Regions from separate parts of the Psychrobacillus sp. Z3-81 genome, predicted to be linked through region 2. Evidence: a T-box and tRNA genes for the amino acid it is inferred to sense, from the RefSeq annotation. Region 2 holds a T-box; the other holds one or more tRNA genes.

Region 1 (5,553 bases), on a different contig from region 2:
GAATATGGCCAAGAAGATATCTATATGAGTGTCCCAGCCGTTGTAACATACGAGGGTGTGAAAGAAATTCCTACCTTAAAGTTGAATGAAGAAGAGACAAAGCTATTCAATCAATCAGCAGAAATTCTACGTAAAACGAGAGTAAACTAAAACTCCTTTTACAAGAAAATAACCATGGTATAGTTACCGTGGTTATTTTCTCTTATATTCTTTTTTAAAAAAAGCTGTATAAAATAAGGGTACAAAAACATACTAATGAAAGAAATTGATACTTGAAAAAGTTTGTTAAATTACCTATAATTATATCTAGACGTTCCGAAGTAGCTCAGTGGTAGAGCAACCGGCTGTTAACCGGTTGGTCGTAGGTTCGAGTCCTACCTTCGGAGCCATTTTTATGTTAATTTGCTTCCATAGCTCAGTTAGGTAGAGTGCTTCCATGGTAAGGAAGAGGTCACCGGTTCGAGCCCGGTTGGAAGCTTAATTGAAAAACAAAAAGCGAATCTCCAAAGATAATGGAGAGTCGCTTTTTTCTGTCTGTCTAGAATTTACCATGCTGTCCAAACAGAGAGTAATTGATAAGTATTAAACAATAGGTAGTAATGCTAGTTCATAAATGAAAAAGCGACTTTGTGATTGGCTCTGTTAAGACAATCACAAAGTCGCTTTTAAATGGACGTTATGGCATTCCAAATTCGCCGCGGACAGTTCTGCTCATATCAATCACCTTTGTCATTTGGTTATATAGCGTATTAATCCGTTCGTCCTGATCAACTTTCTCCAATACCTGAATCTGATGTCTCTTATTATGATAGCGGTTAATTTCCATCATCAGTATTTCTTTTTCAAGCAGTTCTACAGCAGATACCATTCCGGCACAACCGTATTCAGGCTGAATGGATGTAGCGACATATGTTTCACTTTCGATAGCGCCATACTCTTTATAGATGCGTTCGGCCTCTCGATTAATCTGTAAAAATTGTTCTTTATTTTCTTCAGTTACTGGATAAAGATAAATTTCTAAATACATGAGCGCCCTCCTTACTTAGGATGAAAACTTATAAGAGTACAGCGGTCTTGCTAGCCTTATTTTTTCTTTTCGTTCTATCTGCAGCTTTGCGTCCTCGGTATCGTAACCACTATGATAGTGCATTAAAATCATTTTTTTAGTTAAGGATGAGTCAAGCGCTTTTATTTCCTGTAAGCTAGGGTGGGAAAGGATGGGAAGATCCCACATATGACAGTCGTGAAAGATGGTATGAACATTTAGAGAATGAAGCAAAGCCTCGTTGACTATGGAATCACCACTGTAATAGAAATACGGCTCTGCTAATAATCCGTAACTGATCATCTGGGGAATATGATCTGTGCGGATAATACGAAATGATTGGCAAGCTATATAGAATTCTTCCTCTGGTCGAACGAGCGTTACATGAAAATAATCCTCCAATTTTTTCGGACCGTTAGTAGATAGCCCAAGTCCCTCCTTCAATGTATTCCATAAGCCTTCAACCAAATCCTCTGCAAGATAGAGATTTATTTTTCCTTTCCCAAGGATTGTCTTATAATGTGCTAGCTGCTGTAGACCGTTTATATGATCTTCATGGAGATGGGTGATGAATAAATGCTCTACAATATTTAAGTCAAATCCTAATTTCTGAAGCGACTGTCGATTAGTCGCTGGAAAGTCTATAAATAGGCGAGTATTGTTCCATTCAATAAATGCGCTATTATGTCCGATTCTATCTGGTAGAAAGTCTCCGGTTCCAAGGAAGGTTAATTGCATAAAGGTACACCCTTTCTGTCATAATTATGCTTTAGTTTAAGTATCTACCAATGGTAACAGAAAGAAAAGTACTACCTGGATAACTCGCTAAAAACTCTTGCCAAACAACCTATAAAAAAGTAGAATGATTACATAGTTCTTTTTAGAAAACAGATATCTTTTTTTAAAAAAGTGCTTGTTTCGAAAAGGTGCTTATGATAATATATTTATTGTCCGGTTTTTCAATAAAACCTACATGGAGGATTAGCTCAGCTGGGAGAGCATCTGCCTTACAAGCAGAGGGTCGGCGGTTCGAGCCCGTCATCCTCCACCATTTTAATTTATTTAATATAGCCTGGAGGGGTAGCGAAGTGGCTAAACGCGGCGGACTGTAAATCCGCTCCTTAGGGTTCGGCGGTTCGAATCCGTCCCCCTCCACCAGTTTTTTGGGGTATAGCCAAGCGGTAAGGCAACGGATTTTGATTCCGTCATGCCCTGGTTCGAATCCAGGTACCCCAGCCATTTTACACATCACCCTGATATGGGGCCTTAGCTCAGCTGGGAGAGCGCCTGCCTTGCACGCAGGAGGTCAGCGGTTCGATCCCGCTAGGCTCCATCCTAAAAAATCCTTTCCACCTTTCAGGCGGGAAGGATTTTTTCTTATTGTTCAGCTTCAGCGCTTTGCACCTCGAGGTCAAATGGGTGCCGACTGCCTCCTCGCAGTCCTTAATTTGCTTGTCGAGGCATGCCTTGTGCTTTCTTAATAGGACGATAAGTATTTCTTTTGTATGTATTTTGTTCTCTTTGAAATTTGCTTTCAGGAAAGTATGCTAGAAATAGCAATTCACGACTCACAGCTATTATTTATCTTCCACTATATAAAAAGAGGTGTACGGATGCTAAATTATCAAAATGTTACACTACGTCCTTTAAAAGAAACTGATTTTGTGGAATTATGGAGGCTGTTTGAGCCGGAAATATTTGAATTTATGTTACATAAAGTAGAAACACAGAATCAGTTGAATAAGTGGCTTCAGGCAGGTATTGACCAGATGCGTGAGAGGAAGGCTCTTACTTTTGCTGTAGAGCATACCGATACTAAAGAGATAATGGGAACTACACGGATTTATGGTATCGATTATACAAATAAGTCTTGTGAAATCGGCTCAACCTTTTACGGAAAAAGGTTTCAGCGAACGAATGTGAATACGGCATGCAAATATCTTTTATTAACATATTGTTTTGAAGATTTGCAGCTGATACGTGTTCAACTTAAAACAGATGAACAAAACCTCTCCTCCCAACGGGCGATTGAGCGAATAGGGGCAAAAAGAGAGGGCGTTCTTCGGAATGAAAGAATTCGTTCAAATGGAGTGGTAAGGAATACCGTTATTTATTCTTTCATTGATGAAGAGTGGGGAAAAACGAAAACCCATCTTTTTCAACTGTTGCATAAATATACGTGAGTTTGCGCTGTTGAGCCATATGAAATTTGGAATTACAATAGATGTATGAATTGAAAGGGGCTTAAAAACATGAATCATTTAAACCTATCCATTATTGGAGTTCCAATGGACTTAGGTCAAAATAGACGTGGAGTAGATATGGGTCCTAGTGCCATTCGTTACGCAGGAGTAGTTGAGAGACTAGAAGCACTTGGCCATCATGTGAACGATTTAGGGGATATTCCTATCGGTAAAAATAATCCAGAAAAGACGCCTCATGAAAAGCTTAGAAACTTACAAGATGTTATAGAGGGTAATACAGCGCTTGCTAATAAAGTACATGAGGTAGTAGCAAAAGGTGATTTCCCATTAGTGCTAGGCGGAGATCATAGTATTGCTATTGGAACGCTTGCTGGATTATCTGATCGTTATGAAAATATGGGGGTTATTTGGTATGATGCCCATGCAGATATGAACACAGAGGAAACGACGCCTTCAGGTAATATTCATGGAATGCCACTTGCGGTCAGCATGGGGTTAGGACATGAGGCGCTAGTAAATATCCGTGCGTATGCTCCAAAAATAAAACCGGAAAATCTAGTGATTATTGGTGCAAGGTCCGTTGATCCAGGCGAAAAAGCGCTTATTAAAGAAAAGGGTATTAAAGTATTTTCGATGCATGAAATTGACAAGCTAGGAATGACAGAAGTGATGAATCAAACAATCGCACATTTTCTAGCTCGTAAAGTAGATGGGGTTCACCTATCACTTGATTTAGATGGCATCGATCCGTTGTACACTCCTGGAGTAGGAACACCGGTGCCGGGTGGAATAAGCTATAGAGAGAGTCACTTGGCAATGGAAATGCTTTATTCCTCTGGTTTAATTACTTCCGCTGAATTTGTTGAGGTAAACCCTATACTTGATGAAAGAAATAAGACTGCTGATGTAGCGGTAGCACTAATGGGTTCTCTATTTGGTGAAAGTTTAATATAAAAATGAGTCAAAAAGTAGACAGATTTGTCTGCTTTTTCTTTTTTTATTTAAACACAAAGAGCTATTTCTTTGATAAAATTAAATTTAGATGAAAAAAATGAAACCTGCTGACACCTCGTACGTATAGGTAAGACAGCCGCATGGAGCGGAGGGAAATCTCAATGGATGCGTTAGTTAACAAAAGAATAAAGCAAGTGTTAAAAGGTGACAAGGATGCTTTTGCGGAAATCGTGGACCTTTACCAGCATAGGTTATATCAGGTTTGCTATCGTATGCTTGGGAATCGTCATGAGGCTGAGGACATTGCTCAGGAAGCGTTCGTACGTGCATTTATCAATATTCATACGTTTGATCAAAAAAGAAAATTTTCCACATGGCTATATAGAATTGCAACGAACTTATGTATAGATCGTATAAGAAAGAAAAAGCCAGATTATTATTTAGACGCGGAAGTAAAGGGTACAGAAGGATTAGACATGTATTCTCAAATAGCTGCCTCTGAGGAGCTTCCAGAAGAAGAATTGATGAAGCTAGAGCTGCAAGATAGAATACAGTATGAAATTAGCAGACTACCAGATAAGTATCGTTCAGCCATTGTCTTAAAGTATATGGAAGAGCTATCTTTACAAGAGATAAGTGAGATATTGGATCTGCCGCTGGGAACTGTAAAAACGAGAATTCATCGAGGTCGTGAAGCACTTCGTAAACAATTGAGCAAACAAGCCAATCTATTGTAGGAGGAATCATCATGAATGCGTGTCCAGAACGAATTGTTCACTATATGCACGAATACTTAGATGGCGAAATAAGTCGTGAACATGAGCTGGAGCTCAAGGCGCACCTACAGACATGCAAAGAGTGCCAGGCTCATATGCATGAGCTCAGTGATGTAGTTGCTTTTGTGAAGGGCGCGGCTCATGTGGAGGCGCCAAATAATTTCACTATGTCTGTTATGGCGAGACTTCCAAAGGAAAAATCGCATACCGGTGTAAGTAGATGGTTTCGCCATCATCCTGTTTTGACTGCTGCTGCAGTATTTCTTGTATTAATGAGCAGCATGCTATTCTCATCATATCAAGATGACCAGCAATTCTCTTTCACAAAGCAAGAAAACGTGATAGTAGAAGGAGAAACGGTTATCATCCCTGAAGGACAAGTCGTAAAGGGAGACTTAGTTGTAAAGAATGGGAATGTACGAATAGATGGAGAGCTAGATGGTAATTTGACTGTTATTAATGGAACAAAGTACATGGCTTCTACAGCAAATATTACCGGTACTTCCGAAGAAATAAATGAGGTCTTTGATTGGCTATGGTTTCATATAAAGAATAGTGTGAAAGAAGTAGGCTC
Region 2 (5,553 bases):
GCGAAAGAAATTTCAAAGAGTTTCTAAGTCAATATCTACCTGCAAAACCAGGTGCCATGGAAACGATGGACGGAAAAGTAATGGGCAAGCACGATGGTCTTATGTACTATACAATTGGACAACGTCATGGTCTTGGAATTGGAGGAGCAGGAGATCCTTGGTTTGTAATCGGTAAGGACTTAAAACGAAATGTCTTATTGGTTGGACAAAATATCAATAATGATGCGTTGTTCTCCACAAGCTTACTTGCTACCGATTTATCCTTTACTACTACCTTGGAAAAGCCATCGACCTTCCGCTGTACTGCGAAATTCCGTTATCGTCAAGAGGACGTGGGGGTAGAGGTGGAACTATTGCCAGATAATAAAGTGAAGGTAACGTTTGACCAGCCGGTCCGTGCTATTACACCAGGTCAAGCAGTTGTTTTTTATCAAGGCGACGAATGTCTTGGAGGAGCAACTATTGATGAGGTATTTAAAGAAGGACATAAGCTAGAGTACGTAGGCTAGGAGGTAATAGGATGAATTACAATGAACTTGGGATACAAGCGATACAGGAAAAGGATTACACAAAAGCAGCAGAATACTTTACAAAGGCTATAGAAGAGGAGCCTACGGAGGCAATCGGTTATATTAATTTTGGTAACTTACTTGCCTCTATGAATGATCAAGAGCGTGCGGAAAGATTCTTCCAGAAAGCCATAACGTTAGATGAGAAAGCTGCAACTGCTTATTATAGCTTAGCAAATCTCTATTATAATGCCGAAAGATTTGAGGAAGCTGCAAAGCTCTATGAAAAAGCGATAGCTAACAATATTTCTGGAGCAGATGCCTATTATATGCTAGGAAAATGCTTTCAAAAGGGAGATCTTCCTAAGCTGGCACTTCCGTATCTACAAAGAGCATATGAGTTAGATGCAGAGGACGTGCAAATCAAGCTGACCTATGGAATTGCTCTTGCTAGCTTAGAGATGTTCGAGCAAGCTGAGCCGATTTTTAAAGAAATATTGGATATCGATTCAGAGAATGCAGATGCCCATTATAATCTAGGTGTCCTATATGCTGTATCAACTTCAGAAACAGAAAAGGCATTGAAGCATTTAAAAGAAGCATTTACCATTCAACCAACTTACGACCAAGCGAAATATGTGTACGATATGATTTCACTACGAAATTAAAAAGGAGAGAGACAATCGTGAACAACGAAGTGAACAATGAAAAGCAATTTATAACAGGTCGACCGATTGTCTCGATCTTTCATAATCCCCAAAACTTGTTCTCCATTATAAAACTTAAGATTAAGTCCACTAATACTACATATACAGAAAAAGAAATAATTGTTACTGGCTATTTTCCTCCTTTAGTTCTGGAAGAAGCATATAAGTTTACCGGTTTTGTTAAAAATCATCCGAAGTATGGTATTCAGTTTCAAGTCGAGACTTTTCAAAAGGAAGTCCCAGCTACAGAAACTGGTATCATCCATTATCTTTCTAGCGATTTATTTCCTGGAATAGGTAGGAAGACTGCGGAACAGATTGTTCAGCTATTGGGACCAAATGCTATCAATAAAATATTAGATGATGCAAGTGTGTTAGATAAAGTTCCAAAGCTTGGAGAGGATAAAAAGAATACCTTACGAACTGGATTAGAGCAAAATTTGGGTCTAGAAAAGGTGATGATCCAGTTAAATGAGTGGGGATTCGGTCCACAGCTGGCAATGAAGATTTACCAGGTGTACCGTGAAGAAACAATGAATGTCTTAACCAAAAATCCTTACCGTCTAATTGAAGAGGTAGAGGGAGTGGGGTTCATCCGTGCAGATGAGCTAGGCTTTAAGCTTGGGATGAAAGGGAATCATCCGGATCGAATCAAGGCTGCCATTTATTTTCTCTTACAAAATGCCTCTCTTAGTGAGGGGCATGTATTCTTATATGCAGAGCAGCTGCTAGAAGAAGTAAAGAGACTTTTAGAAAGCTCACAGCGAGAGGAAATTACATACGAGTCTATCACCACCTGCTGTATAGAGCTTGCAGAAGAAAGTAGAATTATTGGAGAGGTAAATCGCTTCTATTTACCTTCTCTTTATTTCTCGGAAGTTGGGATCAGCTCCAAAATTGAGTTACTCTTACAAGAGAATGACCAATTTCAAAATTTCCCAATTTCAGAAATAAAAAAGCATGTGGGAGAGTTAGAGGATAGATTAGGTGTCCAATATGCTGATACGCAGATGAAGGCAATCGAGACAGCGTTGAATTCTTCTATCACACTGTTAACAGGAGGGCCCGGTACCGGAAAGACAACAGTTGTCAGGGGGATTGTGGAGCTCTATGCGGAGCTTCATGGTCTTTCATTGGACCCAAAAGAATGGGTAAAGGACAAAAAGGCCTTTCCTATTGTTTTGGCGGCTCCAACAGGTAGAGCAGCCAAGAGACTTAGTGAATCAACAGGATTGCCTGCTATGACAATTCACAGGTTACTAGGCTTCACTGGTCAAGAGGATGCGGATGCAGAGGGAAAAGAAATAGAGGGCAAATTAATCATTATCGATGAGACCTCCATGCTTGATACATGGTTAGGACATCAATTATTAAAGGCTATTCCGAAGGATGCACAAGTCATTTTTGTGGGGGACCAAGATCAATTGCCACCTGTTGGACCGGGTCAAGTGTTGAAGGATCTACTTGCCTCTAAAAGGATTCCAACTGTTGAATTAAAGGATATTTATCGTCAAGCAGAGGGGTCTTCCATTATTGAGTTAGCCCATGATATGAAAAATGGGGTAGTTCCATCTACTTTGCTAAATAAAACGAAGGACCGCTCGTTTATAAAAGCTTCGACTGAACAGATTCCAAAGGTAGTGGAGCAAGTATTAAAGAGTGCTCTTTCAAAAGGGCTCTCTATTCGGGAGATTCAAGTGCTGGCACCAATGTATAGAGGGCCTGCGGGAATTGATACTTTAAACAAAATGATTCAGGAAATGGTGAATCCGAATCCAGATGGCACAAGAAAAGAAATGATTTTTGGAGATACAACGTATCGGATTGGAGACAAGGTTCTGCAACTGGTTAACCAGCCAGAAAGCAATGTGTTCAATGGCGATATGGGAGAGGTAATTAGTATCTTTCGAGCTGCAGAAACTGCGGATAAAAAGGAAATGATGGTAGTTTCTTTTGACGGTAATGAGGTAACTTATGAAAAAACAGATTTAAATCAGATCACGTTAGCTTATTGCTGCTCTGTACATAAATCACAGGGAAGCGAGTTTCAAACAGTCATTATGCCGGTGACAAGAAGCTATATGAAAATGCTTAGACGTAATCTTCTTTATACTGGTATTACACGGGCGAAAAATTTCCTCATACTTTGTGGAGATCCAGAGGTTTTTAAAATGGGAGTAGAAAGAACAGACGACCTAACACGTCTTACTACCCTATGTAATCGCCTGACGCAAGAAGAGACAATGGATCAGCAAGAAGAGGAGATTGAACAAATAGAGGAAGCAGACAATACGCTCGTAGATTCTTCCTTTCTATCAGGGGATAATTATCACGCGATAGATCCTATGATCGGCATGAAAGGGATTACTCCCTATCAATTCTTAGAATCTGATTGACAGTTTTCCTTTCGTTCCTTATAATCAAGTGCATATATGAAAATGATGACAGAGAAAGTACTATTTGTTGACTGTATAGAGAGGAACTCCATTGGCTGAAAGAGTTCTCAGGACAATAATTAGGAAAGCTACTCTTGAGTGCAGCTAATCACTGCCGTATAGCCGCGTTAAGGTTTCGAGAGACATGGCAAACTGCTATGTAACTAGGGTGGTACCGCGAAAATATAGCTTTCGTCCCTTTTAGGGATGAAGGCTTTTTTTATTTTCAGCAAGTATTCCAATGGGACCTCACGATAGCTGATAGTCTGTACAAGCTTTCTAATTGCTCTATTTTTCATTAATATTTACTAATTAAAAAAAGTAGGAGGAACTATCATGAAACAACTGACTGGTGCACAGATTAGACAGATGTATTTAGACTTTTTCATGGAAAAAGGGCATAGTCAAGAGCCTTCCGCTCCACTAGTGCCGATTAATGACCCGTCCTTGCTATGGATTAATAGTGGGGTTGCTACATTAAAGAAATATTTTGACGGGCGAGTAATTCCGGACAATCCACGTATTACAAATGCCCAAAAATCTATTCGTACTAATGATATCGAAAATGTTGGGAAAACGGCTAGACATCATACGTTCTTTGAAATGTTGGGGAATTTCTCTATTGGTGATTATTTTAAAAAAGAAGCGATTCATTGGGCTTGGGAATTCCTTACGGATGAAAAATGGATTGGTTTCGAACCAGAAAAATTATCTATTACGATTCATCCAGAGGACGAAGAAGCATATGCTATTTGGAGAGATGAAATTGGAATTCCTGAGGAGCGTATTATTCGTTTGGAAGGAAACTTCTGGGATATTGGGGAAGGACCAAGTGGGCCGAACTCTGAAATATTCTACGACCGTGGCGAAGAATATGGCAATGATCCAGAGGATCCTGAATTATATCCAGGTGGCGAAAATGAACGCTATTTAGAAATCTGGAATTTGGTATTCTCCGAGTTCAATCACAATCCTGATCATACGTATACTCCTCTTCCGAAGCAAAACATTGATACAGGAATGGGCCTAGAGCGTATGGCGAGTGTCGTACAAAATGTTCCTACTAACTTTGACACAGACCTTTTTATCCCGATTATCTCCAAGACAGAAGAGATCTCTGGGAACAAATATGGAGAGGATAAAGAAGCAGATGTGGCTTTCAAAGTTATCGCAGACCATATTCGTACGGTTGCTTTTGCAATTGGAGATGGTGCACTTCCATCCAATGAGGGAAGAGGCTATGTATTAAGAAGATTATTACGTCGTGCTGTTAGATTTGCCAAGCAATTAGGTATTGACCGTCCATTCTTACACGAGCTTGTACCGGTTGTTGGAGAGATTATGAAGGATTTTTATCCGGAAGTTACTGCGAAGCAGGACTTTATTATGCGAGTAATCAAGACAGAGGAAGAACGATTCCACGAAACCTTGCATGACGGCTTAGCAATTCTTGAAAAAGTAATAGAGGAGCAAAGAGCAAAGGGAGAATCCTTCATACCTGGTACTACTACCTTTACGCTGTATGATACGTACGGATTCCCAATTGAGCTTACAGAGGAATATGCAGAAGAAGCAAGCATGACTGTAGACCATGAAGGCTTTGAGAAAGAAATGGAAGCTCAGCGCTCAAGAGCTAGAGCAGCTCGCCAAAACGTAGATTCTATGCAAGTACAATCTGAGGTGTTCAGCAATATTCAAGATGATAGTGAATTTGTTGGATACGATACGCTAAGTGTTACGACGACTATCTCCACTATTGTTCTAGGGAACGAAGTAGTAAGCATTGCTCATGAAGGAGACGAGGTAAAGGTTGTCCTAGAGAAAACTCCTTTCTATGCAGAAAGTGGAGGTCAGATTGCAGACCATGGAGTAATTGAAAATGACAACTTCCGTGGATTTGTA

What was found. The T-box of region 2 lies ahead of alaS (alanine--tRNA ligase). A T-box ahead of a tRNA ligase gene usually reads a tRNA of that ligase, here a tRNA-Ala.
Region 1: it has a tRNA-Ala gene. The T-box ahead of alaS (alanine--tRNA ligase) is inferred to sense a tRNA for this amino acid. The anticodon was not compared.

Annotation. Positions count from the first base shown of each region.
Region 1 covers NZ_JBWQPU010000019.1:50,495-56,047, reverse strand. The annotation lists gene AC1ECF_RS16165 (L-lactate dehydrogenase) at 1-150, shown strand, start outside; tRNA gene AC1ECF_RS16160 (tRNA-Asn) at 315-389, shown strand; tRNA gene AC1ECF_RS16155 (tRNA-Thr) at 405-478, shown strand; gene AC1ECF_RS16150 (DUF1428 family protein) at 677-1,027, opposite strand; gene AC1ECF_RS16145 (MBL fold metallo-hydrolase) at 1,043-1,783, opposite strand; tRNA gene AC1ECF_RS16140 (tRNA-Val) at 2,021-2,096, shown strand; tRNA gene AC1ECF_RS16135 (tRNA-Tyr) at 2,120-2,203, shown strand; tRNA gene AC1ECF_RS16130 (tRNA-Gln) at 2,210-2,284, shown strand; tRNA gene AC1ECF_RS16125 (tRNA-Ala) at 2,306-2,378, shown strand; gene AC1ECF_RS16120 (GNAT family N-acetyltransferase) at 2,659-3,228, shown strand; gene rocF (arginase) at 3,298-4,203, shown strand; gene sigW (RNA polymerase sigma factor SigW) at 4,365-4,940, shown strand; gene AC1ECF_RS16105 (zf-HC2 domain-containing protein) at 4,952-5,553, shown strand, end outside.
Region 2 covers NZ_JBWQPU010000001.1:226,329-231,881, forward strand. The annotation lists gene mnmA (tRNA 2-thiouridine(34) synthase MnmA) at 1-509, shown strand, start outside; gene AC1ECF_RS01110 (tetratricopeptide repeat protein) at 521-1,177, shown strand; gene recD2 (SF1B family DNA helicase RecD2) at 1,195-3,612, shown strand; T-box leader at 3,649-3,854, shown strand; gene alaS (alanine--tRNA ligase) at 3,988-5,553, shown strand, end outside.